One region of the Paenibacillus sp. FSL W8-0186 genome, then DNA from elsewhere that is predicted to be linked to it. Evidence: riboswitches for the same ligand, from Rfam matches in the RefSeq annotation. Region 1 holds a riboswitch; each other region holds the start of a gene.
What was found. Region 1 has a riboswitch for cyclic di-AMP ahead of MKX50_RS00515 (C40 family peptidase). Riboswitches for the same ligand answer to the same signal wherever they lie in the genome.
Positions count from the first base shown of each region.

Region 2: another riboswitch for cyclic di-AMP. It lies ahead of MKX50_RS21525 (KamA family radical SAM protein); the one in region 1 lies ahead of MKX50_RS00515 (C40 family peptidase).
Region 3: another riboswitch for cyclic di-AMP. It lies ahead of MKX50_RS13385 (3D domain-containing protein); the one in region 1 lies ahead of MKX50_RS00515 (C40 family peptidase).
Region 4: another riboswitch for cyclic di-AMP. It lies ahead of MKX50_RS20370 (TrkH family potassium uptake protein); the one in region 1 lies ahead of MKX50_RS00515 (C40 family peptidase).

Region 1 covers NZ_CP150207.1:107,340-114,839, forward strand. Annotated here, with positions in the region: gene motB (flagellar motor protein MotB) at 1-603, opposite strand, end outside; gene motA (flagellar motor stator protein MotA) at 587-1,390, opposite strand; gene MKX50_RS00495 (hypothetical protein) at 1,584-1,877, shown strand; gene MKX50_RS00500 (4a-hydroxytetrahydrobiopterin dehydratase) at 2,096-2,404, shown strand; gene MKX50_RS00505 (cytochrome c) at 2,486-2,845, opposite strand; gene MKX50_RS00510 (GNAT family N-acetyltransferase) at 3,091-3,588, opposite strand; gene MKX50_RS00515 (C40 family peptidase) at 3,932-4,408, opposite strand; cyclic di-AMP (ydaO/yuaA leader) riboswitch at 4,413-4,551, opposite strand; gene MKX50_RS00520 (C40 family peptidase) at 4,748-5,239, opposite strand; cyclic di-AMP (ydaO/yuaA leader) riboswitch at 5,245-5,382, opposite strand; gene MKX50_RS00525 (hypothetical protein) at 5,604-6,428, opposite strand; gene MKX50_RS00530 (M1 family metallopeptidase) at 6,568-7,500, opposite strand, start outside.
Region 2 covers NZ_CP150207.1:4,792,190-4,799,689, reverse strand. Annotated here, with positions in the region: gene MKX50_RS21560 (Blp family class II bacteriocin) at 73-327, shown strand; gene MKX50_RS21555 (M48 family metalloprotease) at 489-1,652, shown strand; gene MKX50_RS21550 (hypothetical protein) at 1,687-2,160, shown strand; gene MKX50_RS21545 (Cof-type HAD-IIB family hydrolase) at 2,302-3,126, shown strand; gene MKX50_RS21540 (hypothetical protein) at 3,265-3,696, shown strand; gene MKX50_RS21535 (ankyrin repeat domain-containing protein) at 4,440-4,853, shown strand; gene MKX50_RS21530 (antibiotic biosynthesis monooxygenase) at 4,859-5,260, shown strand; cyclic di-AMP (ydaO/yuaA leader) riboswitch at 5,319-5,465, shown strand; gene MKX50_RS21525 (KamA family radical SAM protein) at 5,603-6,790, shown strand; gene MKX50_RS21520 (winged helix-turn-helix domain-containing protein) at 6,960-7,500, shown strand, end outside.
Region 3 covers NZ_CP150207.1:2,971,370-2,978,869, reverse strand. Annotated here, with positions in the region: partial or broken gene MKX50_RS13395 (amino acid ABC transporter permease) at 1-625, shown strand, start outside; gene MKX50_RS13390 (amino acid ABC transporter ATP-binding protein) at 612-1,334, shown strand; cyclic di-AMP (ydaO/yuaA leader) riboswitch at 1,507-1,684, shown strand; gene MKX50_RS13385 (3D domain-containing protein) at 1,690-2,367, shown strand; gene MKX50_RS13380 (polysaccharide deacetylase family protein) at 2,470-3,264, opposite strand; gene MKX50_RS13375 (dihydroorotate dehydrogenase electron transfer subunit) at 3,442-4,143, shown strand; gene MKX50_RS13370 (dihydroorotate dehydrogenase) at 4,140-5,072, shown strand; gene MKX50_RS13365 (hypothetical protein) at 5,073-5,438, shown strand; gene glp (gephyrin-like molybdotransferase Glp) at 5,556-6,833, shown strand; gene mobB (molybdopterin-guanine dinucleotide biosynthesis protein B) at 6,873-7,400, shown strand; gene xerS (tyrosine recombinase XerS) at 7,461-7,500, opposite strand, start outside.
Region 4 covers NZ_CP150207.1:4,573,641-4,581,140, forward strand. Annotated here, with positions in the region: gene MKX50_RS20360 (DUF4052 family protein) at 1-86, shown strand, start outside; gene MKX50_RS20365 (TrkA family potassium uptake protein) at 171-839, opposite strand; gene MKX50_RS20370 (TrkH family potassium uptake protein) at 855-2,189, opposite strand; cyclic di-AMP (ydaO/yuaA leader) riboswitch at 2,301-2,464, opposite strand; gene MKX50_RS20375 (type II CAAX endopeptidase family protein) at 2,742-4,466, shown strand; gene uvrC (excinuclease ABC subunit UvrC) at 4,435-6,330, opposite strand; gene trxA (thioredoxin) at 6,434-6,751, opposite strand; gene MKX50_RS20390 (YqzM family protein) at 7,009-7,164, shown strand; gene dnaI (primosomal protein DnaI) at 7,294-7,500, opposite strand, start outside.

The DNA.
Region 1 (7,500 bases):
CATGAAATTCAGGGCGCGGCCTGAGCTCAAGTCCCAGTTCGACGGGAACTCGCTCGTCGAAATCGGTATGTTGTCTGTATGTCCAGATACAACGACCTCGTAGTCAGGGAACTGCTCCAGCATCGTGGAAATGGCTTTGGCGAGTTTCCGGGCTTCCGGCTTCACTTCAGCGTCGCCGGACGCGAACAAGGCGTTGTCGCTAATCGTAATCATAAGGCGTGAATGATTGAGCTGCGTATCAAGCTGTGTCGTGAGCCCGTTTTCTTTAATGTAATTGTCCAGGCGCTTCTTGAGCGCCTCCAAGTTCGCTTGTTCTTTGCGCATGAGCTCATTTTTCTTCATCAAGCCTTCGGATGAGTCTTTAGCTATCGGATTCGTTTTGGTGTTGCTTTCGAAGGCGTTCTGATCAAGCACGCCAATTCCGCCGGTAAGGACGCTGCTGAACGCTTGGCTCATTTCCTCGAATTTCTTGGCATCCGTAGAGCTCATGCCGTAGAGGACAATAAATAAAGCCAGCAGGAGCGTCATCAGGTCAGCATAAGGAATTAGCCAGGATTCGTCAGCATGCTCCTCGTGAGGCTCATGCCTAGTCTTTTTGCTCACCGGATTCACCTACCTTGTCTAATAGACCGGCGCGCTCCGATGGAGTCAGAAATACAGCCAGCTTTTGTTGGATGGCAATCGTTGAGACACCAGATTGAATGGACAACAGTCCTTCCACCATCATCAGGCGGATTTCGATTTCTTGCTTCGAAAGGCGCTTCAGCTTATTCGCAATAGGGTGCCATAGCACATAACCGGTAAATATACCGAGCAGGGTCGCTACGAAGGCGGCTGCGATCGCATGGGCCAATGAATCCATATCGGACATATCTGCAAGGGCAGCAATCAGCCCGATAACGGCCCCAAGTACCCCGAGTGTCGGAGCGTACATCCCGGCTTGGGAGAAGATGAGCGCCCCTGCCCGATGCCGTTCTTCGGTCGCTGCAATATCTTCAGCAAGTACATCGCTGACAAACTCCTGGTCATTGCCGTCAATGATCATGCGCATACCGTTGCGCAGGAAATCATCGTCAATTTCCTCGACCTTGGATTCGAGCGCCAGGAGCCCCTCGCGCCGGGTAACAGTAGCCCATTCCATAAAGAGCGAGATGAGCTCTGCCTTGCTGATCATTTTTTGCTTAACGAATAATTTCTTGAACAACTTTGGAATCTTCTTCAATTCCGAGGAAGGGAAGCCTATGAACAGGCTCGCTGCGGTTCCTACCAAGATAATGATGTACGCCGCCGGGTTGTTAACCAAGTTGACGATTGGAGCTCCTTTAAGGAACATCCCCAGAACTACGGCGACTAAACCGAGAATAATACCGATGAGTGATGAAATTTCCATTATACACCTCGTCCTTGAGATAAATTGAAACCGTGCTTTCGTCCTTAAGCATCCTTGCGAAAAGACAGAAACCATCCAATAAAATAAACGGTTATCTTTTTTATCGACAGAAATCCTTTTTTTTTTAAGTGGTAATTTCGTTTATAATAAGACAATGGCTTATTTAGGAGATCGTGAAGGGAGCGAATCGCCCGTGGGAGTAAAGCACGGAAGGGAATATGAATATATTTTGGCGGAATTTACGGAGGCAGTTGGCCGTATTCCGGATTGCTATGTTTTTTTTGAGATGGAGCCTGCAGAATGGGAGGGTCTGTCCAAGGAAGAGAAGCATGAGGTGCTGGAGGCGCTGGCTGAGGATTTGTTCTTCGGACTTGGCTCCGAGCCGGTGATCACTGTGGGCAGTGCGGTTGTTATTTATGACCCGGAGGCACATCGCATTAACGTATTGATCGGCGAAGAGGAACTGACATCGGTGAAGCTGGTTTAGCGGAATGAAATGATTTTGCATGCGCCTTGGGGCGTGGTAAAATATGAAGTTAGGAACAGCCAATCATCTCCTGGCTTTAGGCATGAATATGGCCTGGGAAGAATAACAATAATCCAAAAGTAGAATTAATAACTACCTATAAAGCCGTGTGCATTAAAGGTACAGGAAGTACTACATAGTTTTGGAAGTTCTTGAAAAAGAACAGGGAGGAAAAAAACATGCCGTTTACACCACAAGAAGTTGAGGCGCATTTGGAAAAGTTGGAGGGATGGGAGCTGGAGGAAGGACGCTGGATCGTTCGCAAATTTACCTTCTCCGAGTATATGAAGGGCATAGCCTTTGTGGACGAGGTCGCGGCGATCTCAGAGGCCTTTAACCACCATCCTTTTATTACGATCGATTACAAAACGGTTACGCTTCGTTTGACATCATGGGAAGCAGGTGGAATCACGGCCATAGATATTAAGGAAGCCGAGCAATACAATGAAGCATACGATAAAATGAATTCACCCGAAAAAAGCTTATAGCTGTGATGGTCATGGATTAAACACGAGACACGCCCACCGGGAACGCTTCGTTTCCTAGTGGGCGTATTTGTATCATGCTCATTATTTCTTCTCTGCAAGCCAGAGCGCGACATTTGCAATTTCCTCATCCTGCAGCTTATCTTTGAAGCCAGGCATCATAGAGCCTTTACCCTTCGAAATAATCTTATAAAGCTGCTCGGTTGACAAGGTGGCTCCAATATGCTGCAAATTCGGCCCAGCCAAGCCTTCCAGTTGATCCCCGTGACAGCTGATGCAGTTTGCTTTGATGACGGCTTCCGCTTGCTCTGCGTTTAACGTGACTTCAGGCATTTGCGTCTTATTTTCTTGTGCCACCTGATCTTTGCCGGGCAAAGTAAAAATAAGCACCAGGGCTAGTGCACACGCGACAAAGAATAGCCCGCTCATAACCCACTTTTGCATTCAAATCGTCCCTCCTATGTAAGCTACCTTATTATTATAACGGAACACGCCCTTTGATCATAGCATTTGTGACAAAAAAAGCAACGAATTCCACGTATAATCGCTCAAAATTCACAATATATTATGAGCATCCTCACAGCGCGCCAGAATCAAGCCATACGGCGTCTTTCGGAAGAGAAGTGTAAATGGGCATATCTATGCCTGAGACCGCCTTAATGGCGTCCTCAGACGCTTTGCAGACCATGCTATAAACGTTCACCCCGATATACCATACAATAATACGGCTTGGATATTGCTCCTGGGGTCATTTTCTCGTACAGATCGGTAATAACGAACCCCGATTTCTGATAAGCGCGGATGGCCCGCGTATTCCAGGTGAGCACTTCAAGATCAATGACGTTGGACGGTGCGCGTCGCTGCGCCTCTTTAACGATCGTTAATACAAACGACTTACCCAAACCTTGGCCGCATAAATCGGGCCGCATTCCGATTCCGAGTCTGGTGACATTCTCCATAGGAAAATATTGGGCAAATCCAGCCAAATTTCCTTCCTCGTCCAGAACGGATACATACTGCTCTGCCCGTAAGGCCGGATTTCCAAATTCAACATCAAGAGCCTTCATTTGTTCCCAAGGCAGCCAGCTATAGATATCATAGGGAGAATCGTAGCGCCAAGTACTGATTGCTTCCCCATGATGCTCTTCCATAGGAACGATCTGAAACTGAATATCTCGTTTATCCATCTTGCGCCTCCTTGTACAAATGGGAAATGCCGTGCCATGGAACTTCGCCGGCGCGAACGTTTTACCACCACTGTAACGGGATTTTATTTTATTGTAAAGGCTCTAGCCAAGAGATTTTTGATGGTCAAGGGAATTATGAGGAAGGGTCATCCATTTATAGTGTAAACGGTTTAGCAAGGCGTCAAAAAAATAGTACCTATGGCGCGGATGACTGCAACCTTTTTCCCTAGCTCTTCGTTATTAAGTTAGACCGATGGAATTCCAAACAAAATGCCGCGGCAATTCTGGCAGGAATTGTCGCGGCGGTGAAGTAAAAGCAGTAGACATAAATGAGGTTGAGTGATTAGGATTGAGCGGCGTGGGTAGCATAGCCGTATTTGCTAAGGATCCGTTTCGCTCCGACGTAACGTTTCTTGTAGTAGCTGTTGCTTAATTTGTCAGTGCGGATTCCTTTAGAAGAAGAGGCATGAGCGAACTTTCCATCGCCGATATAAATACCGACGTGAGATACTCCTTTGCCGGTGGTATTAAAGAATACGAGATCTCCTTCCTGGAGCTGATCCTTTGCAACAGGCGTACCCTGTTTGTACTGCGCCGCCGAGACGCGGGCTAGTTTAACACCCATTTTCTTAAAGACGTAGCTTGTAAATCCGGAGCAATCAAAACCTTTTGCGGTCGTTCCTCCGAGCTTGTAAGGTGTTCCGTAGACGGCATTAACCGCCTTGTTCAATGTCGTGTCCGAGTCGGCGTATGCGCTTGCTGTCCCCATCGTAAGAAGAATAGCCAAGCTCGTCGCCGCTGCTGTTAAAGTCTTTCTCAAGATGTTGTGCTCCTTCCAAGGCCTGCGAGGTTAGCTTAAGGATTCGGTTGAAGGTTCCCTATCATCTCTTATGTAGCGAGATCAATTCACCCATAAATGGTTCCCCCGTCTCCCGGGTGCCGGGAATTCGGCTTATCAAGTTGTATGCACCCGAAACGAAACGACTTGCAACAATAATGACAAGATTGTAACTTATCACTTTGGTTATTCTAACAAAAACGGCCATCTTTTGCAAGAAAGGCTCTGCTGCAGCATGTTGGTAAAGTTATCTGTACCATTTGGGAATAAAAAAACCTGTAGGTGGGTTCGGCAAGAACCGTTACAGGTTTTCTGGACGTATTATTCTACATCGTCATGATCGTGGCTATCCACTGCAACCTCTTCGTACTTGTCTGTACTCAGGACGCGTTTGGCACCGACATAACGTTTGACATAATAATCTTCGCTTAATTTGCTGATGATTACGCCTTTCTTCGTTGAAGCGTGAGCGAAGCTCTCGCCATCAACCATAACACCAACGTGGGATATTCCATTACCGGAAGTGTTGAAGAATACGAGATCTCCAGCCTTCAGCTCATCCTTCTTGACAGCTGTTCCCATGTTGTATTGGGATGCTGATGTGCGAGGCAGCTTGATATCAAGGCTCTTGAAAACGTAAGAGGTAAATCCGGAACAATCAAAGCCATCGGTGCTCGTACCGCCAGATACATATTTCGTGCCCAGTGCGGACTCGATGGTTGAATCCAGTTTAGAATCTGCGAAAGCGCTGCCAGCCCCTAAGGTGAACAAGATGGACAAACTTACAGCAGCTACAGCCAACTTTTTCTTCAAAGAAGTTATGCTCCTTCCAATGCCTACGAGGTTAGCTTAAGGATTCGGGTTGAAGGTCCCCTATGATCCCTCTGAAGCGAGATCAATTCACCCAAAGTGGTTCCCCCGTTTCCCCGGTGACGGGAATTCGGCTGTGATTTTAACACCCTTTGTAACTTATTCGACAATGCTGTCATGCATCTTTGTGAATTATGACAGAAATGATTACAAATCTGTTACTTAAAAAGTACTGTTGTTATTGTAACAAGGCAGGGATCATTTGGCAATGGTTAAATTGCGAGAATTATATAGCAAGCATAGAATAAGGCCCCCGCAATTGCGCGGAGGCCTTGTGGCTCTAGGGAGGAGAGAAGATGAAGAAATTTTAACTTTTTTGTTGCCATAGACAATATTGCGAGGATATTTTCCATATTTTGAAAACACTGCGGAAGAATGGGTATGCTTGCTGCAAAATAAGGGCCAGCAGACCCGTCCAGATCCAGGATACTGTACCGAATAAGATAAAAATGATAGAGCAAGAGGCTGCCAGAATAAAGGAAATGCCAAGTCCCGGAAGAAGATGCTTCCAGCAAAGGAGCAGGGACGGCCAGGCATTGCCTCTAAATAAGTAGCCGAATTGCAGGAACAGCACCGTCTGGCGGATGAACCAGCTGTAGCAGAGCCAGCCGACAGCATAAGCCATAGCGATGAGGGCAGCTGAGATGTGGCTGCCGTTTCCCTGGAGAAAGGGGGACAGGGATGCGTATGCTTTCGGCAAGAGCCACAGCGTAGGAATTAGAATCAATATTAGCTCTATGAAGTAGAACAGCGTCACAGGCTTCCAAAATTTCTGCATGCCCCGGAAAAGTGGAAGGCCAGGCGCTCGTTCCTCCCCAGGAAGCAATCCATACAAGATTCCCGCTTGAACCAGAGGAGTGAGCAGCAGGCGAAGCAAAATCATGCCGATGACCATCCATAAGTAATGATGAACCTCGGGAATTTGCCAAAATCTATTCTGCCCCTCGATCATAAACAGAAGCCGGCTCAGATCGTTGGGGGGAGGGTCAGGATAGCGGTGCAGCACCTGCACCACGGCCGTATTGACCAGCCGATATAGAAATACTCCCCACAGCAGTTGATACAGGAACAGAATGATGACGGAGGGGAACTGTCTTTTGACGCTGCTCCACCCATTGCGAATATAGGGCATGGTATTCCCTCCTAAAAGTTTTGTGAGCAACACCGCATTGAATAAGCCTCGAACAAAACTCGCATCGTAAGCATAAACCTAGTTTTGTGAGCAACACCGCACCGAATAAGCCTCGAACAAAACTTACATCGTAAGCTGCTTACCATAGGAATGAGCTGGTCAGCATTTCGAGCAGCTTCGTTACAGTGACATTGGCGCGTGTGCTGACCTTCTCGTCCAGGCTGGCTTTAAAGTAGTTATTAATATGTTTGTTTTCCAGCACCAGCGTGTAATCCGGGTCGAGCATGGCCCAGGCGAGGGGTTCCCTATAGGATAATTTCAATTGGGAACGCTCTTCCTTCCCGTCTAGTACCTTCCGTACGGTATGCCCGTCTTGGAAGGTGAAGAGGATCGGCACCTTCGCATAGGTTCCGCCCTTGCGGGCGATGTCTACGACGGCCTCATACAGAGCATTGCTGTCCTGCCGGACCTGATAGATATCAATGTTCTCTATGGCATAGTCCGCCATTTTTCCATCATATACATACTCGTTAAAATAATTTTTCCAGGAGCGTCCCGTCGTTTGCTCAAGCACCCGCTGAAAATCCGCTGTGGTCGGATGTTTGAACCGATATTTACGCGCATAGAGGGACAGCGCCCGATTCATGGCTTTGTTGCCGATCTGCCGCTCGATGTCCAGAAGAACGAGTTTGCCGCGGTGATAGACATTCCTAGCGTAAGTATCCGCCGTGCCGAACTCCCAGGAAGGCTGAGTCAACGGCTTAGGGTCGGGGATCAATGCAGCTTGAATCGGCAGGCTGGTCGTGATCCCGAACTCCTGCTCCATCAGGCGGTCCTCGGCATAGGAAGTGAAGGCCTCGTCCAGCCAGGCTTCTTCAAACTCATTACTGGCCACCATTCCATAAAAAAATTGATGCCCGATTTCATGGATGACCGTGCGCTCTAGCTCGTCATACCCCGGGGAGTCGCCAGTTGCCCCGAACGCCGTAATCAGGGTCGGATACTCCATTCCCCCTGCACCATTCCCGTCAGCGGGGGGGACAACAATAGATAAAGTGGAGTAGGGGTAGCT
Region 2 (7,500 bases), 970 kb from region 1:
ACTTTAGTTAGACATTTACATATAATGCACAGCTCTTAACTAAAGTAAATATTATTTTAAGGAGGAGAATTTATGGATTCTGTTATGCAACTGAATGGCTTTAGCGAACTGTCTCTCCATGAAATGATGGCAATTGACGGCGGCGGTGATTTCAGCTGGAGCGATCTGGGGAAATCGGTAGTCGGCGGTGCGGCCAGTGGTGCCATCGGCGGCGCAGCTAGCGGAGCTTTGGCTGGCGGTGTTGGTGCTGGACCAGGAGCGCTCGTAGGCGGAGCCGCGGGAGCCGTTGGCGGAGCTGCAGCTTATCTCCTTACGTTCTGGTGGTAATTGCCAATTAGCTGTCCAATCTGGCAGCAGCCTTTTGGACAAGCTGACAACATTAACGATAATCATTTGATGATTTCAGTCGGGCATTCCAGCCCGGCTGAATCGTCGTTTATAGAATATAGCAAATCCGAATTTAAAGGCAGTTATAACGGAGTGAGGCCATGATTGCAGCAAAGATCATTTTATCCATCATCATTTATTTGTTTAATGCAGTGATTGCCCTAATTATTAGCAATCTTACGATTCAGCGTTACAGGGCAACGGGGTCCAAGGAACGGGCCTTGTATTTGTTTGGAACGATAAGATTCACTCATTACATATACTACGTAGTTTCGATGGTTGCGATCATCATGCTGCTGGCCAGCTTTTTGCCAAAAACGAAGCTAAATTTTGTTCTCATAACGACGCTGCCATTTGCCTATTTGATGCTCAGTACGATCCTGAGCCAGGCTATTTATCACCGGGTCAGCAGAATCGTTCGAAATGTCGGAACTTCCATGCGGAAGGAATTGGCGATGGCGGCCAAATCCAGCATTCTAATGTACTTGCCGGCACTCGTTGTGCTGCCTCTCAGATTCAATTGGATGAAGATCGAGCTTAGCGGTCTATGGTCTTGTTTATTTATTTTAATCGGGATCGCCGCCTACAACTTGGCTTATCCTTACTTGCTCCGGCTCTCCTTATCGGCCAAACCATTGAAGGATGAAGGAAGGAAGGCGGAGATCGAGAAGTTTTTGCACAAACATGAGATGAAGCGGGTACAGGTATTTGAATGGCCGACGACTGACAGCAAAGTAGCTAATGCGCTCGTCTGCGGCCTGATTTATAAGCAGGTGTTCGTAGCCAGCTATTTGCTGGAGAATCTTTCGTTAGATGAAGTAAATGCCATTCTTGCCCATGAGATCGGTCATATCAGAAGGTTCCATTTATGGATTAAAGCCGTTTTGTTCGTTGCGGCAATTCCTTTATTTTTAGGCCTGACGTCGTTGATGGATCAAGCAGAGGCCAGCGGGTTTCATATACCCATACCTGTCGGGGTTGTTTTTATTTTGGCTTTGCTCCTGGGATATTTGTGGTTTGTGAGCTCGTACGTATCGAGAAAGCTGGAGAGGGATGCGGACGAATACGTGTTAAAGATGGGAATACCAGCGAAGGTATTGATTGCCGCACTAACCAAACTGGCTGAATTGAACCATTCCGTGTTATCGATTCACAGATTCATCGAGAAGCTGCAGACGCATCCTTCGTTCGAGCACCGGATTCAGTGGATTCAAAGTGCTGCACAGCGCCGTTATGGGACGGAAGAGCGGACGATTTCCAAATAAGAAAACACATCTAATAATCCAGGAGGTATATAGGATGGAGCAGACGATTCAAATCGAAACCGGGAAGAGCATCAGATTTGAGAATGTGGCTTCCTATCGCGCAAGAATGAAGCAGTCGGAGATTGATCATAGGCTGGGCCAATTCGTTGCCGTTTTGAAAGGCAGCGGGGCTAAACGCAACGGACCGATGATCTCCGCTACTTTCGCAATAGATCATGATTCGGAAGAGCAGGTTCTGGACATGGAGTTTATGTTCCCGGTCGATCGGCCACTGGATTTGCCGGAGCCTTATGGATTCAAGCCGGTGTTTCAGCTGGTGAATGCGGTTCATACCAGGCATGCCGGAGATCCCGAAGGCTTGGACCGGGTATTCACAGAGCTGGTGAATTACATCCACCGCAACAAGATGATCCAGGTCTCTACCGGATACACGCTATCCATTCAACCGCCCGCCGGCGCGGAGCCGTGCTTCGATGTGTATATTGTGGTGAACGAGTCTATTCTATAACGCAATCTATTAGGTTCGCTGGATTAAACTAGCGAAATAATACCCTCAAGCTCATTCAGAGATGGTATGCTATGTATATTGCGATACTAAGCAGCTGGCTTCATAGCTTATCGACAGAATGAGTGGAGGGGACATAGAGAGATGAATTATAAAATGATCGTGCTGGATTTGGATGATACGCTGCTGCGGGATGACCATACGATTTCGCCTCGCACGAAGCAGGCGCTGATGGATGCGCAGGAGGCAGGGATGAAGGTGGTGCTGGCCTCCGGCCGCCCGACCTTTGCTATGACGCATATCGCCAAGGAATTAGAGCTGGAGAAATACGGCAGCTTTATACTATCCTTTAACGGGGCGAAAATTACCAATTGCGCAACCCAGGAGGTCTTGTTCAGCAGCACTTTGACACCGGAAACGGCCCATGAGCTGTACGCAATCAGCAAGCAGGAGGGCGTATGGATCCATACTTACGTTGGCGATGATATCGTGACTCCGGCACATAATAAGTATACGGATATCGAAGGCGAAATTACGGGGATGCCGATTGTCGAGGCGGAGGATTTTATTGCAGCGGTTCAGGAGCCGGTTGTAAAGGTGCTCATGGTCGATGATCCGGAGAAGCTGGTCGCTTTGGAGAGCAAGCTGAAGCCGCAGCTGGCAGGGGAGCTTAACGTCGTTCGCTCCAAGCCCTTCTTCCTGGAATTTACGGAGGCAGGCGTAGATAAGGGGACGAGCCTGCACCATCTCATCCAGCAGCTGGGTATCAAGCGGGAAGAAGTTATAGCGATCGGGGATAGCTATAATGATCTGGCGATGATTGAATTTGCCGGGCTTGGCGTAGCCATGGGCAATGCTCCCGACGATATTAAGGCTGTCGCAAATTATGTAACCGACACGAATATGGAAGACGGCGTAGCTAAAGTCGTCGAGAAATATATGCTGAATCAAGCGGCATCTACCGTCTAGACACGGAAATAGAAACATAGCCATATGTATGAAGAGCGTTGCCTGAGGGGCAGCGCTCTTTGTTGTTGTTCGCGATGATCCATTCTGTCATAAACGGTGATTTACGAGAAACGATTGACTTCATGAATATGAATTTGTATGATTCACATCAATAAAGTCAGCAGGGGGAGGGCGCATGCGCAGGAACTTTATGATGGAGCGGCTCAAGCAGGTTACGTTCAAAACCGGATCATCGCTATCTTTTTGATCAGCAGCTTGATTCCGTTCATATGTCTCGGCTTCATATCCTTCTATACGATCAATTCGATTCTCGGCAATAAGGTGGAAGCGGCGCTTCAGAACAACCTTAATCAGGAGCTTACCGTGCTGGAGAATACGCTGAAGAACATGAACTATGTCTCGCAGCAGCTCGCTTTTGGAGAAGGGACGAACAAGCTCCTTGAGGAGCTGTTTCATGAGACGGAATCCTATCAGCAGATACAGCTCCGCAACAATATCAAAGCGGAATTGAATGTCCTTTCCTATTCCAACCTCAATTTCGGCCCAATAATACAGCATTCTGACGCGTAAGGATCAGCTTGATATAAAATTCAGGCTGATCTTTTTTTGGGTTGAATAGTGGGGTACATGGTACAGGCTGCGAAGTTTAACGTTGTTTCGGGAGGATACCAAGCTCTTTTACACAAACGATAGGACGTGCACTTTCTTAAGATAAAGTTCTGGTTGTTCCACGGGGCAAGTAACTTGTACCCGTATACCTTTCTTTGCCTTCCAGAATCTCAAGTAACCATTTATTGGAATTATTGAAATTATTGAAAATTTAAAACTAAATGTATTTTATACAGCTAGTTACGCTGATTTATCCAAAAACCATGTGCTAAATGCAAAACATTAGTTTGCCAGAATGGAGCAAATTCGCCGAAATAGCTCAAATCTAAATGTAGGATTTACAGTTAGTTCCCGCTAACACGGCCAAAACCGCTGAACTAACTGCATGAATTACATCTAGTTACCCGATCCTGACCATCTAGTCATAAATCCGTAGTTTAGTTTATTGGAGGAAAAGATTCCGTCCTCTTTTATTGACAATGAGAATCATTATCAATAAAATGTAATTGATCAACTATTGAGAATGGTTATCAATTACGCAGGGCGGAGGAATGAAAGATGAACCAAGCATCATTGGTATATATATCATGGCTTCTCATTGTCAGTGCGGCGATGTGCCGAAGAGAGGGCGAGCGGCAACGGGAAAGTGATGAACAGATACAGAGAGCGAGAGGTTCGGACAGAACGGGCAAGGAGGGGTATATATGCCAAGAGGGCCTTTAAATCATGAGCTGGTACGTGAATTTATTGTAGCGGCGCATGGCGATTATGATGAGGTGGCAAGGCTGCTCAAGCAGGAGCCCGCGCTCGTTCATGGGGTCATCGACTGGGGGAGCGGCGATTGGGAGAGCGCCCTCGGCGCCGCGTCGCATACCGGGAATTTCAGCATTGCAAGACTGCTGCTGGCGCACGGGGCACGGATGGATATTTTTGCTGCGGCTATGCTTGGAGAGCTGAACGTTGTTAAAGCGATCATCGAAAATCACCCCGAGACCGTCTATGCCAAGGGCCCGCACGGTATATCGCTGATTCGCCACGCTGAGGCCGGGGGGAATGCCGCCATTTTCGTCTATGAGTATTTAAGTTCATTTCTATCGAAAGAAGTGGTCGGAAAATGATGGTGATGATGAAGGCCATCCAAACGATCCGGGTTCGAAAAGGCAGGGTAAATGAAGTATTGTCTCGCTTCAGGACGCCTTTACCGGTTCATGCTTTTGAGGGCTTCCTGCTCATGGAAGTGCTGATCAAGGATAACAGCCGGGAATGCGACGAGCTGCAGGTTTGCACGACATGGGAGGATCGGCGGTATTTTGACAAATGGTCAACGAGCAGAGCTGCGCGAACGCTGCATAGTAAAGTCAGGGAGCTTAAGCCGGAAGACAGCCCAATCATTGCCTCCGAGCTGGCGACTTATGAAATAACGGCGCAGTATGAGCCGCCTCGCCAAAAGCTTGACCCAGAACGGACCATGACAGGGCGGATGACAGAAAATGACATTAAACGTCAAATTTTAAGAATATTATAATTATTCCAAATCTCTTGTTATTTGCCCTAAGGTTGACAATCTTTGCCGTACACCGTATCATAGACACACGCTTAGTTTCTTGGTGATAGCCGGGAAAGCGGGGGAACCAGTTTTTTTCTTGGGGCGAATCACTCATTCCTATGAGGTGTAGGGTACCATCTTACCCGAGTCCGTCAGCTAACCTCGTCAGCAGTGGATGGGTCTGTTTTAAATCACTAATTACGTCTCTTTAGACCCTGTTTTGGGGTCTATTTTTGTCTTCTGACCCTTGCTGGCGCAGCTGTGTCTAGACCCCCGGTTTGGGGTCTTTTTTTGTTGATTACTAGGAAGGAGGATGTACAAATGACAAAGGCGAAAACGAAGTACATTACGAATCTGGACAGACTGACAATGATTCCGGAGGAAGAGCGGGCGCGTTTGAAACCGATTACGGAGAAGTTCGTATTTCGGGTGAACGATTATTATTTGAACCTGATCGACTGGAACGATCCCCAGGATCCGATTCGTAAGCTGGTTATCCCGAATGAAGGGGAGCTTGAGGAATACGGCCGCTGGGATGCGTCCGACGAGGATACCAACTATGTCGTGCCGGGCTGTCAGCACAAGTATACGACGACAGCTCTGCTGATCGTGTCGGAGGTATGCGGCGCGTACTGCCGATATTGCTTCCGCAAGCGTTTGTTCCGCAATGACGTGAAGGAGGCCATGTCCGATGTGCAGCCGGGGATCGATTATATCGCCAAGCATCCCGAAATCAACAACGTCCTGTTGACCGGCGGGGACAGCCTCATTCTGGCTACGGAAAAGCTGCGGGGAATTCTGGCCCAGCTGCGTGAAATCGAGCATGTTAAGATCATTCGTCTTGGCTCCAAGATTCCTGTATTTAATCCGATGCGCATTTACGAGGACGAGGAACTGCTCGATGTGATCCGCACCTATTCCACGCCGGAGCAGCGCATTTACGTCATGGCTCATATTAACCATCCGCGCGAAATTACGGCGGAAGCGAGACGCGGCTTCCAGGCACTGCATGAGGCTGGCGCGATCGTAGTCAATCAGACTCCGGTGCTAAAAGGCATCAACGATGACCCTGTAGTGCTTGGCGAGCTGCTGGATAAGCTGTCCTGGGCAGGGGTTACGCCTTACTACTTCTTCGTGAACAGGCCAGTAGCGGGGAACCGGGATTTTGTCCTTTCCCTGGAAGAGGTCTACCGCATCGTCGAGGAGGCGAAGGCGCGAACATCTGGTCTGGGCAAAAGGGTCAGGCTGTCGATGAGCCATACGTCCGGCAAGATCGAAATTCTCGCGATCGAAAACGGTAAGGCTTACTTGAAATACCACCAGTCCCGCGACGGGGATTACGGCAAATTGATGATCCTCGATTGTCCGAAGGATGCGTCCTGGTTCGACGACCTTCCCGGTAATGAACAGTATTGGAAGCAGCCGGAGAAGAAGACGGATGAAGTCGTCTCTGTAAACGAGCTGCCCGATTTTCCACAGAAGAGAAAGCGTACGCCTGCCATGTTATAACATAATAAAACATCGTAAATCATCCCCTGAGGGGCAGCCTAAAGCAATATTGACTGCCTCCTTCGGGGATTTTTATTTTGCACCCAGATCGATTGCACGCTTTTCATTTCTCAGGAGGGCGGTGATCGATTATGATAAATCTAATAAGACATTTGGAGAAGGGGTAGTTATGGAGAGACTGACATTCGATCCTTCCGGCTACAAAGTAAAATGGGGCGCCGAGAGCATCACGCTGCTGGCGAAGGAGTTCGCGCTGCTGCAATTTCTGTATCGTCACCGCGACAGGGCTTTTACGCGTGATCAGCTCCTTGATCGGGTGTGGACGATGGAATTTCCGGTAGAGCGGACAGTGGATGATCATATTTACCGCCTAAGGAAGAAGTTGTCTCCCTGGGCGCATATTCGCATCAATACTGTGCGGGGATACGGATACGGCCTGACCGTCGGGGAACCGAAATCCATAATGAATCCGTCGGTCGGCGATCGCGAGGTTAATTCCTCGGTGCGGGATATTTTCAAGAAATACCACCTGTTCGGTCAAGGCAAATCGATGCTGGCGCTGGCTACGCAGCAGGACATACTCGGCTTCGAGCTGGATCCGTTCTACGTCGTTTATCTGAAATTCATACAAGGCGATGTCGCCTGGTTCCTGGAAGCGGACGGCCTGCCGCTGCAAACCCGGCTGTACTGGCTGCTGATTTTATACCGAG
Region 3 (7,500 bases), 2.8 Mb from region 1:
TTTTCTAACCGGACTGCAATACACGCTATGGCTTGCCGCGTTAGGCGTATTGTTCGGGTTCATTCTCGGATTGTTTGTCGCTTTGATCCGGATGTCTCCATGGGGAATCATACGCTTTATCGGACATGCCTGGGTTGAGTTTCTACGTGGAACGCCGATGCTAGTACAGCTGATGATCATTCACTACGGCTTGTCTTACATGTTCGATATCAATTTTGATCCGATTGAATCGGGGGCGATTACGCTGTCCATTAACAGCTCGGCTTATTTAGCGGAAATATTCCGCGCGGGCATTCAGGGCGTAGACCGCGGTCAAAGCGAAGCAGCGCGTTCGCTCGGAATGACGCAGGGTCAAACGATGCGTTTCATTATTATTCCGCAGGCGATCAAAAACGTGCTGCCGGCGATTGGCAACGAGTTCGTCGTCATCGTCAAGGAATCGTCGATCGTTTCCTTTATCGGGGTGACCGAAATTATGTTCCAGGCAGGCGCCGTTCAAGGGATTACGTACAACGGCATGATGCCGTTCCTGATCGTTGCCGTGATGTATTTTATCGTCACTTTTACGCTTTCCCGCATTTTGGGCCGTTTTGAAAGGAGGCTGCAGGCTAGTGATAACCGTTAAGAATTTGCATAAAAAATTCGGCCAGCTGCATATTTTAAAAGGCATTGACCTGGAAATCAACCGCGGCGAGGTCGTTGTCGTTATCGGGCCGAGCGGATCGGGTAAAAGCACCTTCCTGCGCTGTCTGAACCGGCTTGAGGAGCCGTCCAGCGGCGAAATCCATTTCGAAGGAGAGCTTATTACCGGTAAGAATCATAATATTAACAAAACCCGTGAGAAGATGGGTATGGTATTCCAGCATTTTAACCTTTTTCCTCACAAAACGGTGCTTGAGAATATTATGATGGCTCCGCTCCAGGTGAAAAAACAGGCGAAGCAGGACGCAGAGGCCTTCGCGCTTCAGCTGTTGCGCAAAGTGGGTTTGGAGGACAAGAGCGGGGCTTACCCTTCCCAGCTGTCAGGAGGACAGAAGCAGCGCATCGCCATCGCTCGCGCCCTGGCGATGGAGCCGCATGTGATGCTGTTTGACGAGCCGACGTCCGCACTCGATCCCGAGATGGTGGGCGAGGTTCTGGAAGTCATGAAGGAGCTGGCGACAGGCGGGATGACGATGGTGATCGTCACGCATGAAATGGGCTTCGCCCGCGAGGTCGGCGACCGCATCTTGTTTATGGATCAAGGCGTTATTATCGAGCAGGGCAGCCCGCAGCAGGTGTTCGGTTCGCCGCAGAATCAGCGGACGCAGGATTTCTTAAGCAAAGTTTTGTAATTGGTAATTAGAATAGCATTGCGAAGGCATGACCACGGGTCATGCCTTTTTGGTGCTGCCTGCAATAATTTAAATTTTTGTTACGGTTTCCGTCCATGTTTTTTCTTGATAAATCCTGGTTTTAATACCATTGGTAACATTTGCATGGCCCATAGGTTACAAAATTGTGATATATTCATTACGGCCGAAACACTGCCAAGGCAGGTGCGGGGGACGACTTATGACGAGCAATGCAAGTACAAGGTGACAAGCATGGCATGTCTTGGGGTGAAGCGCTGATGATCCGGCGCCGGGAGCTATCCTTTTTTCCGAATCCGACAACTAACTCCGCAGGCCAAGTTAAAGGAGGAGCATCATGTTTAAACAACGTAAAAGTCTTCGCAAATTGGGAATGGGGATTAAGTCAGCGGTGATTGCAGCAGGGTTGTTAGGTGCGCTGCAGGCCGTACCAGCATATGCCGATTCAGTACATACGGCGAAGAATGGGGACACCTTCTATTTTCTCGCCAAGCAGTACGGGGTCAATTTGGACAAGCTGATGAAAGCGAATCCGAGCATAGAAGCAACGAATATTTACGAAGGTTTAAAAATAACGATTCCGGGACAAAACATGCAGGCGCTTTCCGTCTCTGGAAGCGAGGCTCAGCCGCTCTCTACGCTAAAAGTATTAACGGCGGACCGGGTCGTACAGGCCTGGGGCAAATCGTTTAACTACAAATCCACAGTAAAGGTCAAAGCGACAGCTTACTCTGCGGCTGCCAGCGAAAACGGGAAATGGGGCCCTGTCGACTATTATGGAAATCCTTTGAAGCTCGGAACGATCGCCGTTGATCCAAACGTCATTCCGATGGGCACCAAAGTGCTGGTCACCGGACACAGCCATCCTGATTTGCCGAAGAACGCCTTCGTCGCCACAGCGACCGACCAGGGCGGCGCGATCAAAGGGAACCGCATCGACATCTTTATTCCGGCGAGCCCGCAAAAGGTTAACGAGTTTGGTTATCAGGATGTCACGTTATATGTGCTGGATTAATACAAATTTAAGCCATGATTAGATCATATTAAAAAAGGACGTCCACTGCGAGATCTGGGGATCTGCAGGGATGTCCTTTTTTTGCTTGCAAGCAGGTGCTGCTTATAGTGCTTTCTTATAAGATAGCAGCTGGGGAATCGTTACGAAGCGATAGCCACGATTCCGCAGCACCTTAATAATATCCGGCAGAGCCTCGATAGTTCCCGTCAAATTGGAACCCGTACCGCCCCCGGCATGCTGCAGCACGATGGATCCCGGACCGACGGCGCTGAGCACGTTACGCTTGACCTTCTCTTTGCTTAGCGCTTTCCAATCGAGGGAATCGACGTTCCAGTTAATGATTTTGTAGCCTTGCCGCTTGGCCCATTTGAGCTGCTCCTCGTTAATTTCTCCGTAGGGGGGACGAATGAGGCGAGGTTTGTAACCGATAATCCGTTCGATCACTTTCTCGGTTCGCTCAATTTCGCTTTTGAATTCCTGGACGGATTGTTTCTTAAACAAAGGGTGGCTGTAGGAATGGTTGCCGATGATATGTCCTTCATGGTGAATTCTTCGCAGCAGCTCCGGATGCTTCTTCGCCCGGCTGCCTACGACGAAGAAAGTGGCTTTGACGCCATGTTTCTTCAGTATATCCAACACTTTAGGGGTGAAGCGCGGATCGGGAACATCATCGAAGGTCAGGGCAATTTGCTTGACCTCAGGACCACTGAACTTGAACGTTTCCGAGTATTTCCGCCGGAGCTCTCCCAGCGTCATTGGCTTAGCTTCGGCATTTACGGCTTGTTCGGAGGAGGTGGGTTCCGGCTTTGACACGGGTTCGGCAGGCGCGGGGGCCATTCCCGTTACTAGCGCCAGGCATAACAGCCATGCGGCCGGCGCCTTGAAGAGTTTGGACATGGATACCTTCTCCTTTGATCGCTGAATGGTTATTTACTGGTATGCCCAAAACTTCACATAAATATGACCGCTCCTGCAAGGGTGTGCTATTTGTCACAGACTTGCCCGCGCAAAAATAGCATCTTAGATAAAGCAGTGAAGCAGTAGGTACGCTTATTTGTTAGTGAGGTGAGAGGCATGGCGGTTGTCATGGTAAATGTAGAAGTTGCCCCGAACATTTTCAGATTAAAGGCTGCAGGATCATATACGGGACGGATGGGCCAATTCTATATGGTTCGGGCATGGGATAAGTATCCTCTGCTCTCCAGGCCGCTCAGCATCTTTAACCGGGACGAGGGAGGCATTGAGTTTCTATATCAGTTAGCGGGGGAAGGGACAAAGCTACTCAGCGCTTTGCGGCCCGGAGATGAGCTCCAATTGGAGGGCCCGTTTGGAAATGGGTTCCCGGAAGTGCCGGCTGAAGAAAAAGTCGCTCTGGTCGGGGGCGGGATCGGCGCAGCTCCGTTGTTCTATGCGCTTTGCGAGTATTCTGCTGCGGACGTGTATTTGGGATTCAGCCGGGAGGCTTACTTGGTGCAGCAATTCGAAGCGGCGACGACCGGCAACGTGATCGTGGATGTGGGCGGCATTGTGCTGAAACAGGTTGATTTTAACGCTTACGATACCATTATTGCTTGCGGGCCGGAGGCGATGCTCCAGGCTGTGCAGCGCCGGAAGCAGGAATCCGCCAGTCCGGCCAACGTGTACGTATCGCTGGAAAATCGCATGGCCTGCGGCATTGGGGCTTGTCTCGTATGCAGCGTAAAATGCCGGGATCAACGGCGTAAGGCCTGTGCGGACGGACCGGTATTTTTGGCGGAGGAGGTAGTGTTCGAATGATAGATTTATCGTGCAGCATCGCGGGCGTACATTTTAAAAATCCGGTCGTTATGGCTTCAGGAACTTTTGGCTTCGGCCGGGAATACGGCTCTTTGTACGATATTAACCGGTTGGGCGGCATCTCCGGTAAAGGATTGACCCTGCATCCAAAGGAAGGCAACCACGGAAATCGCGTATTCGAGACGCCTTCCGGCATGCTGAACAGCGTTGGCTTGGAGAATCCGGGCGTAGCGTCATTTTTGCGCGGGGAATGTGAGTACTGGGCAGGCTTGAAGCTTGCGAGAATCGCTAATCTGGGCGGCAATACTCTGGAGGAATATGTGGAAGGAGCACGGCTGATCGAGGAGGATGCTCTCCGCCGCAGGGTGTCAGGAAACCAGGCCGTTGATATGATCGAGCTTAATATATCCTGTCCGAACGTCAAAGCAGGCGGGTTGGCCTACGGTATTAAGACGTCGGTTGCCCGCGAGGTCGTCAGGGAAATCCGCCAGGCGACGACGCTGCCGTTAATGGTCAAGCTATCTCCGAACGCCGAAGATATCGTGCAAATGGCGGTCATGTGCGAGGAGGAAGGGGCGGATGCTGTCTCTCTGGTTAATACCTTTTCTGCCATGAAGATCGATATCTATAAGCGGCGCAGCGTGTTTGACAATCTGTACGCCGGTCTATCGGGTCCGGCAATTAAGCCGATCGCATTGCGGATGGTACATCAGGTGAGCAAAGCGGTCACTCTTCCGGTAGCCGGGATGGGAGGTATACAAAGCGCTGAGGATATTGTCGAGTATATTATGGCAGGGGCAGCGGTTGTTCAGGTAGGGACTCACAATTTCGTCCATTTGCGGGCCGGGGAACAGCTGGTTGACGGGCTGCAAGCTTTTATGAAGCGAGAAGGGATCTCGTCATTGGATGAGATTCGAGGAGTTGTTTAAATGGAACATTTTGCGGATATTGCCCTGCAAGAGATGGCTGTTGGCAAGGATATTCTGCTCATTGTTTCCGGGGGAGAACGGCATATCGGAGCGTCGTCAACCGCCTACTGGAACGAAGGCCAGATCCATGTCCAGACTTGCGCTGTGCCTGGTCATAAGGAACATGTATTAAGCGAAGGACTGGCGATGCGGGCCGCCGAAATACTGCGCCGGACGGTCACACTCGTCATGGGCATTCATTATGATGAGCTTAGCCGCGAGGAGATTAACGCGATTAGCGGGCATGTCTCCCGTCTCATGGAGGAATTCTTGCTCCGGCAGGCAGGCACCGGGTTTGAACATCAATCAAATCAGGGTAATGAATAGGAGCGGACCTTGCAAGGTTGCTCCTTTTTTCATCCAAACATTGCTTTTCGAGTGAGCTAGGCGATAACATGGATAACATAAACTTATTTGCAGGATAGGGAGAATGGAGGATTTGCATTGGTGCAAGGGAAGATAAATGAAGATAAATTTCGGCGCAGCGCCGTATCGGTTGAGGAGGCCCAAGCTAAGGTGCTGGCCCATGTCCGGCCGGCCGAAAGCGAGCTTGTTCCGATATTGGAGGCAGGTCATCGCGTTCTCGCCAGCGACGTACAAGCTCCGCATCCTTTTCCTCATTTCCGCCGATCAGGGATGGATGGTTATGCCATACATAGCTTGGATACGAAAGGATGCCATAGCGGCCAGCCCGTTCAACTGGAGGTCATTGACGAAATTCCCTGCGGCTCGCTACCTTCAGCAAGCGTTGGCTGGGGAACAGCCTCCAGAATTATGACCGGAGCGAAGGTGCCAGACGAAGCGGATGCCGTCATTATGCTCGAGATGACTGAAGCCATTGAACAGGACGGGAAAAGGTATATTCTCATCAAACGAGAGGTCGAGCCGGGCAAAAACATTACACCGGCAGGCTTCGAGCTTGCCGAAGGCGATTTAATCATGGAGAAGGGTCGGCGCGTCGGGCCGGGTGAAGTATCGGTGCTGGCTACGTTCGGCATTCACCAGGTTCCTGTAGCGAGAAAGCCGAGAGTAGCCGTTTTCTCCACCGGTTCGGAGCTGCTTGCCATCGATGAGCCGCTGCAGGACGGCAGAATCCGCAACAGCAACACATATATGCTAGTCCATCAAATTCGGGAGGCCGGGGGCGAGCCCTATATGCTTGAAGCGATTGAGGACGATCTCTCGGTGGCACGGCAGCGCGTAAAGGAGGCTTTTGCCGAATATGACATCGTCATTACGACCGGGGGCGTCTCCGTTGGCGACTATGATATCATGGCCGAACTAGTGCGGGAGCAGTCGCTGGAGATGTTGTTCAACAAGGTGATGATGCGTCCGGGGAGCGTCACTACCGCAGCCGTAAAAGAGGGGAAGCTGTTGTTCGCCCTTTCCGGAAATCCCGGAGCGTGCTTCGTCGGCTGTGAGCTGTTCGTCCGTCCGTTTATCGGGGCGATGCTGGGCAGTCGAGAGCCGTTCCTGCCAAAATTTCAAGCGGTGCTAGGCAGGACTTATGCAAAGGTGAACAATTTTACCCGGTTTGTCCGAGGCAGCCTGGCGTTCGAGGATGGACGGCTTGTTGCCTATCCGGCGTCGCTGGATGAATCCAGCGTCATGATCACGATCAAAGACAGCGATGTGCTCATCGTTATACCCCCTACAAATCAAGGAGTGCAGGCGGGACAACTCGTCGATGTGCTCATGCTGCCCGGAGGAAGCCGGGGCTGAGTACTAGAATAATATTACAATGAAAGGGGAGGGGCATGTATGCCGGTTATCCAAATTGTCGGGTATAAAAACAGCGGCAAAACGACGCTGATCGGCAAGCTGCTGGAAATTTTCAATGCCATGAATTTGAGGGTCGCCGTCATTAAGCATGACATTCATGGATTTGAAGCGGACCGCGAGAGCACCGACACGTTTCGTCACCGCCGGGCTGGAGCGGTGGCGACGGCCATTACTTCTCCCTGGCGCACTGCGATCATAGAAGAACGGGAAACGATGCTCAGCGGCCTGATCAATCATTTCGAAGCCTATGATTTGACTATAGTAGAGGGTTTCAAACAGGAGGATTATCCGAAGATTGTGCTGATCCGCAGTCGGGAGGACCTTCCGCTGCTGGAGGAGTTGACGGAAATACGCGCCGCCGTATTCAGGCAGGAGGCAGGGGAATGCTTGGATAACGATGGTACTGGCGGCGTGCTGACTGGCTCCGGTCTTCCGTGTTACCGTATTAATGACGTTGAAGAATTAGCTAAGCTAATTATCGTATCGGTACTGTCATTGAATCATTGACGAGAAATCCCCCTCTGGGCGATCCAGAGGGGGATTTTCATATGCATAAGGATATATCGGTTAGGAGTCGGAGCTTGCCCGCCGCTCGATGGCTTCGGAC
Region 4 (7,500 bases), 1.2 Mb from region 1:
CTCCCCATTTCGCCATCGCCATTTCCATCGGCGCGGCCTTCATCTGCTGGCGGCTGTACCGAAGCGCTGAGCTGAAGTCTTTCTGAAATAAGCGGCAAAAAAGAGCCAAATATAAAGGAAGCTGTGTCCGCCCCTCCCGGCTGACTCAGCTTCCTTTGCCATTGTATCCGTCACTCGTCCTCGTTAATGACAGCTTCAAATCTATCGATATTCTCATTAGAACCGATCATGACCATAATATCTCCGGCATTCAGCACATCCATCGCGGTAGGGGCGACAATGACTCCCGTTTGTTTATGGATCGCAACGATGCTGCAGCTGTAATTCACACGCGGATTGATCTCGCCCAGCGTTTTGCCGGCCAGGCATGCAGGCACACTCAGCTCGACGATGCTGTACTCCTTCGACAGCTCGATATAATCGAGCAAATTCGGCGTCACCAGCTGATGCGCCACGCGAACCCCCATATCTCTCTCTGGGAAAATAACCCGGTCCACGCCAAGCTTCTCCAGCGCCCGGCCGTGCAGGACGGAAATCGCCTTTGCGACGACCGTTTTGATGCCCAAATCCTTGAGCAGAATCGCCGTCAGGATACTCATCTGAATATCACTGCCGATGGCCACAATGCCGCAATCGAAATTACGGATACCCAGCGATTTCAGCATATCTTCATCCGTAGCATCAGCCGCGACGGCATGGGTTAAATAAGCGCTCATATCGTTGACCAGCTCTTCGTTCAGGTCGACGCCAAGCACCTCATATCCCAGATCCATTAACTCAAGCGCCAGGCTGGAGCCGAAGCGCCCCAGGCCGATCACCACAAACTGCTGCATTTTCATTGATTGGTCGAACTCCTATCCTATAATCATTTTCCCTTCGGGATAACGGTATAATTCCTTACCCTTTTTCGGACCAAGCGCATACGCCAGCGTCAAGAGACCCAGGCGGCCGGTAAACATCATGAAGCATAAAATAATTTTGCCGATATCGGTCAAATCCAGGGTCAGTCCCATCGTTAAACCGACCGTGGCAAAAGCAGACGTCGTCTCGAACAGAATGCTCAGAAACCCCGCTTCCTCGGTCGTGGATAATATCATTGCCGCCGCTATGACGAGAAACAGCGCCAGCATCGTAATCGTGACGGCCTTAAAAATCCGCTCCTGGGACAAACGATAGCGGAAGAGCACCATATCATTGCGTCCGCGAATCATAGAAATGACCGCGCCAACCAATATCATGAACGTCGTCGTCTTGATCCCGCCTCCCGTCGAGCCCGGGGAAGCGCCGATGAACATCAGGATGATTATGAAGAATTGGGTGGCCTGGCGAAGAGTCCCGATATCCACTGAATTTGCGCCCGCCGTCCGCGTCGTGACCGACTGGAAGAACGAACCCCATATTTTCCCGCTCCAATCCAAAGAGCCCATCGTTTTGGCATTCGTAAATTCGAATATAAAGATGACGAGCGCCCCGATGATAATAAGCGATCCGGTCATGGACAGAACCACTTTGGAATGCAGCGACAGCTTGCGGCTGCGGCGGAAATCCGCGAGCTCGGACAGCACAATAAAACCGAGCCCGCCCGATACGATCAGAAACATCGCTACGAAGTTAATGAGCGGATCGTCCACATAACCCGTCAGGCTGTGGAAATTTCCGAATAAATCAAAGCCGGCGTTATTGAACAGTGACACCGCATGAAACACTCCGTAGTAGGCGGCCCGTCCTAGCGGCATGTCAAACGCCCAGCGAATCGCAAACAATAAGGCGGCGCTGACTTCAATGACCAGGGAATACATCAGTACCTTGCGTATGAGGCGCACGATGCCCTCCATCGTATTCTGATTCATCGCCTCCTGCAGCAGAAGGCGGTCCCGCAGTGAAATCCGCCGCTTGAACACAAGGGAGAAGAGGGTTGCCATCGTCATGAAGCCGAGTCCGCCGATCTGAATAAGCGTCATAATTACGATTTGGCCGAATGTTGAAAAATAAGTCCCTGTATCGCGGACGACAAGCCCGGTGACGCAAGTGGCCGAGGTCGCCGTAAACAACGCATCAACGAAAGGAAGAGATTCCCCGGTTGTGGTGGCGAGCGGCGTCATCAGCAGGAGTGTTCCGGCCAGTATAATCGCCGCAAAGCCAAGCACCAATATACGCGGTGGTGATAATTTAAACCATTGGGACGGCATCGTGCTCACCTCCTCTTTCCTTGATCTGCGTTCCTCACATTTATACCCCTTTATTATGGACACTTTGGCAAAAGAAAAAAGCACTGGAAATCCAGAGCCCTTTCGGTAATGGTTCCTGCTGCAATACGCCTACGAGGTTAGCTGACGGGTTCGGGCCTGCAGAGCAGCCCTATTCGCCTCCTGCGCCGGACTTTCCGGTCCGTGCAGAGCCTGAGAAATTCACCCCAAAAAATTGGTTCCCCCGTTTTCCATTGGAAATTCGGCCGATATTCTTTTCAATTCTTTCATTTCACATTTTCATTCCATCTCTATGAATTGGATTATAAGCTTAATTAACGTTCACCACAAAGCTTGATTTACCCGAAATACCATGAAAATCACCTTTGCCGCCTGAAACGGAGCTCGCCATCCTTCATTCTCTGAGCCATACTGTATTTTTGCGGAATTATTGCCTCTTTTCTGCGCTTGGCTCGTTCGATTCTGGCGATTGCTCCATGCTTATGATAATCTTTACAATGATATCCATTTACACTAGAGCAAAGGGGTTTTTGAATGTTATCCAACTTTTCGTCCGCAGGGCGAACTCCGAAGCGCACCACGCTTCGGGTACTGGCCGCCGTAGGTTTCCTCATTTTTCTGGCCCTGCAGGTTCTGCCGATGGCCACGCCGGATTCATTGCAGCAAATTCAGAAGACGATCACCAAGCAGCAGGCGAAGGAAATCGCTGCCGAGTTCGCCGCTTCGACACTGGAGCTGCCTGTAACATTGGACGATGCTTTGGTTACATACGAATCTCGATCGGACATATATGGTTACTTAACCCGAGCGGGCCTGATGAAAACTTATATGCAAAATTACGATGAACAGTTTCCGCTCGAGATATTTCGCGTTCGCTTCGAGCCGCCAGACGGCATCCTTAGCGCCTTAACCGTGGACGTTAACATGTATGGCGGCAGAGTGGCCGGATTCGAACGTATCGAAACCTACAGCAACGCCACCAGGGATCTGCTGCAGAAGCAAGGCATCACGGGCGGCAGGGGGTTGCAGGTCACGGAGGGAGACTTGACGCCCGAGGACAAAGAAAGCCTGGCTGCTCCGTATCTTAAGGCATTTGACTTCGATCCCGCTCAACTGAAGATCGAGAGCGCCGAAAACGAATCGGGTCTGATCTACGAAATTCCGGGCTATGAAGCCGGTCAATCCCGCGGGCTAATCGAATTTCGCTTCCAAGACGGAACCGTGTCCTCCATGGAAGCATATTTCGATCCCCCTGCCGCTCATCTGGAGTATGTAAAAGGCCAAAAGAAGCTGGCCAGCTGGTTCACCTGGGTTGGCTACGCCCTATTCACCTTCGTGCTCGGCATTCTGGCGATCATCTACAGTGTGAAGACCAGACCGTTTTCTTCTTTTCTGCGCGGCCTGGTTCTGTCCACTGCTTACTTTATTTTTACGATGGTCGGAGCGGTTAATATGCTTCCGATGCTGGAGAAGGACGGGCTCGGAACAGAGGTCCTGATCCTCGGCTTCATCGTGCAAGGCGCACTCACTTTGGTAATATCGGCCTCTATTTACTTCTCCCTGATCGGAGGAGACGGACTCTGGCGCAAACAGGGGCTTAATTTATGGGCCAGAGCCAAGGAGCCGGGATACGGGCAGCATGTCCTGTTCTCGATGCAAAGCGCCTATTTGTGGGCTTTGATCCTGCTCGGGGCGCAATCGGTCATCTTCTTTGTCCTTGGACACACGATCGGCACCTGGTCAACGACTGATGCCACCCAGTCGGCCTACAACATGCTCTATCCCATCCTGTTCCCCTTGCTCGCCTGGGTAGCAGGGATCGGCGAGGAAGCTGTCTATCGCTTGTTCGGCATCCCGATGCTGAAGAAAATATTCCGCAGCACGTTCGTAGCCAGCTTGATCTCATCGATGATTTGGGCGTTCGGACATTCCTTGTATCCGATTTATCCCGTCTATTCACGCCCGATTGAATTGACGATTGTCGGGCTGTTGTTCAGCTTTGTTTTTCTGCGCTACGGCTATATTACCGCCATGTTCACGCATGTCATCTTCAACAGCATTCTCATGTCGCTCAGCCTTATGCTGATGGGCGGGGTGCTGAACTGGACCGCAGGGATTGTTTACATCGCTCTGCCGGCGATCGTAGCCTATGTTATATATTTGTTCAACCCGCCGGGCCGGACGGAGAGCATTCCGCCGGTACAACGCAAAGAAGAGGAGCCGCAGTTTACGACTCCTCATCCCGAAGGGCATTTATAATCTGATTGGCGAGCTTGTCGCCGATCGAAAGAGGCCGAAAGTCTTCGACGGAGGCCTCTTTTATTTTTTTGAGCGAACCGAAATGCTTCAGCAGCAGCTTGCGCCGCTTCTCTCCGATCCCCGGGATCGCGTCCAGCCGCGAAGCCACCATCGATTTGGCCCGCTGCTCCCGGTGAAACGTAATCGCGAAGCGGTGAACCTCCTCCTGAATGCGCTGCAGGAGATAGAACTCCTGACTGTCACGAGGCAGATGCACCGGCTCCGGCGGATCTCCAACCATGAGCTGGGCGGTTCTGTGCTTATCATCCTTGACGAGTCCGCACACGGGAATGAACAAGCCCAGCTCGTTCTCCAGCACGTCAACCGCTGCTGAAATTTGGCCTTTCCCGCCGTCCACGACGATCAGATCCGGCTGCGGCAAATTCTCTTTGAGCACCCGCTCATAGCGGCGGCGAATCACTTCCCGCATCGTCTCGTAATCGTCTGGACCCTCTACGGTGCGGACTTTGTATTTCCGGTACTCTTTTTTCGCCGGCTTCCCGTCAATGAATACGACCATGGCGGATACCGGGTTCGTTCCCTGAATGTTCGAGTTGTCGAACGCCTCGATCCGCGACAGCGACTCTAACCCGATCGCAGCGCCTAAATTTTCAGCTGCCTTCGAGGTGCGCTCCTCGTCCCGCTCTATGAGCCGGAACTTCTCCTCCAGGGACACCCGGGCATTCTCCTCGGCCATGGAGATCATTTGCCGTTTCAGCCCCCGCTGCGGCACCAGCGTCTTGACGCCAAGCCACTGCTGCAGTTCCGCGGCCCCGCTGATCGCGTCCGCGCCTTCCTTGGCATCCGCCTCTGAACCGTCCTCTCCCGTTTCCGTGCCGGTTGGTTCCGCCGGAAGCAGGATCTCCTGGGGCAATGCCGGGTTATCGCTATAATATTGCGTTATAAACGATAGAAAGTCCTGGTAGGCCTCGCCGTAGAAAGGAAATGCCGAGGCATGCCGTTCGATCATTTTTCCCTGGCGCATATACAAGATTTGCACGCACATCCAGCCTTTATCGACAGCATAACCGAACACGTCGCGGTCTTTGGCGTCGGCCATCGTAATTTTCTGCTTCTCCATCAGCGCATCGATGCTCATAATTTGATCGCGCAGCTCTTTGGCCCGTTCGAAATACAACTCCTCGGCCGCTTCCTGCATTTTGCGCTGCAGCTCTTTTTTGATCTCTTCATGGCCGCCGCTCAGGAAAGATTGAATTTCCTGCGTAATTTCATCGTATTTCTCCTGCGGCACCTCCTCCACACACGGCGCCATGCATTGGCCGATGTGGTAATACAGGCAGACCTCTTTAGGCATCACGTTACACTTGCGCAGCGGGTACATGCGGTCCAGCAGCTTCTTCGTCTGTTGGGCCGCATATGCGTTCGGATAAGGACCGAAATACTTCGCTTTATCCTTAAGCACCCGCCGGGTAACCTCCAGCCTTGGGTGAGGTTCATTGGTGATCTTCAAATAGGGAAACGTCTTGTCATCCTTAAGCAGAACGTTATAACGCGGATGATGCTGTTTGATCAAATTACATTCCAAAATGAGCGCTTCCATGTTGCTGGCCGTTACGATATATTCAAAATCACGGATTTCTGAGACAAGCCGCTGGGTTTTGCCGTCGTGGCTGCCTGTAAAATAAGACCGCACGCGGTTTTTAAGCACTTTGGCTTTACCCACGTAGATGATCGTGCCCTTGCTGTTCTTCATTAAGTAGCAGCCGGGCAAGTCTGGCAGCAGCGCGAGCTTGTGGCGAATGTTTTCCAGCGCCTTCTCTTTATCCTGATCTAATTCCTGAAGCCCCTTCACCGGTTCATCCATACCCATGTTCCCCCTCTCCCCATGATACTACACTAAGGTATGACATAGAAAACGCCCCCGGAGATTCCGGAGGCGTGAAAAAGCACGATCCCTGCACCAAAGCTTATTGATGCTTAGCGATAAGGCTCTTCAGAGCGTCTTTCGAGTTCAAACCGACCACTTTATCGACCGGTTGTCCGTCCTTGAAGAGGATAAGCGTCGGAATGCTCATCACGCCAAAGCGGGAAGCCGATTCTGGATTATCGTCAACATTGACTTTAGCGATTTTGACGGAATCGCCTACTTCAGATGCCAGATCCTCCAGAATAGGAGCGATCATTTTGCAAGGACCGCACCATGGAGCCCAGAAATCAACCAGAACGGTTCCTGTGCTTTCCACTTCACTATTGAAAGTTTGATCGGATACGTTAACGATTGCCATATAAATCTCCTCCTTCATGTTAAGGGCATGTATAACATGTTCATTAAACATGGTTTGTGTCATACATATTGGATAATGCCGCTAAAAATTAGCGTCATTCAAAGTATACCACAAATATATAGCAAATGAAAAATCGTACTCCCTGCTTGTTCTTTACAAACTGTTGAACGTTTGGTTATACTAATAATAACCCAAAACCGTTTTGTCTATGACGTATTTCATTGATAAATATTATTTTTCGAGGAGGCCCCATCGCCATGGACGCAAATACGCACGTAAATGACCCGCGGGAGCATATCAACGAAGAACCGCGCAACGATTTGTTTGACCTGATGAATGGCTTTTTTGGCATGCTGACGGTCATGGCCGTTATTTTCTTCGGCATGGTCATTTTTAAGTTTCTAGCCGGCTAATGATGAGTGAATCATCAATGGCAGCACGGGTCTCCTAGGCAAACTTATACATAAGGAACCCTTTGCAGCATGAAGAATAGCAGACCGGGCGTACCGCTCCGGCCTGCTATTTTTTTACCCTGATATTTCTTACTTCTGTCCCCGCTTGTTCACGCCGCGAACCTGAACTACCTCCACGAACGGCGCAATACGATCCATAAGACGCTGTCCCTTGTGAAGTTCTTCCCCTTCCTTGCTCGTAAAGCTAAGATGCTTCTCGAGTCCTGCGAGCGAGTAATTCGATGTATAGAAGGTCGGCTTCCGGTTCATGCGGAAATTCAGAATCGAACCCATCAC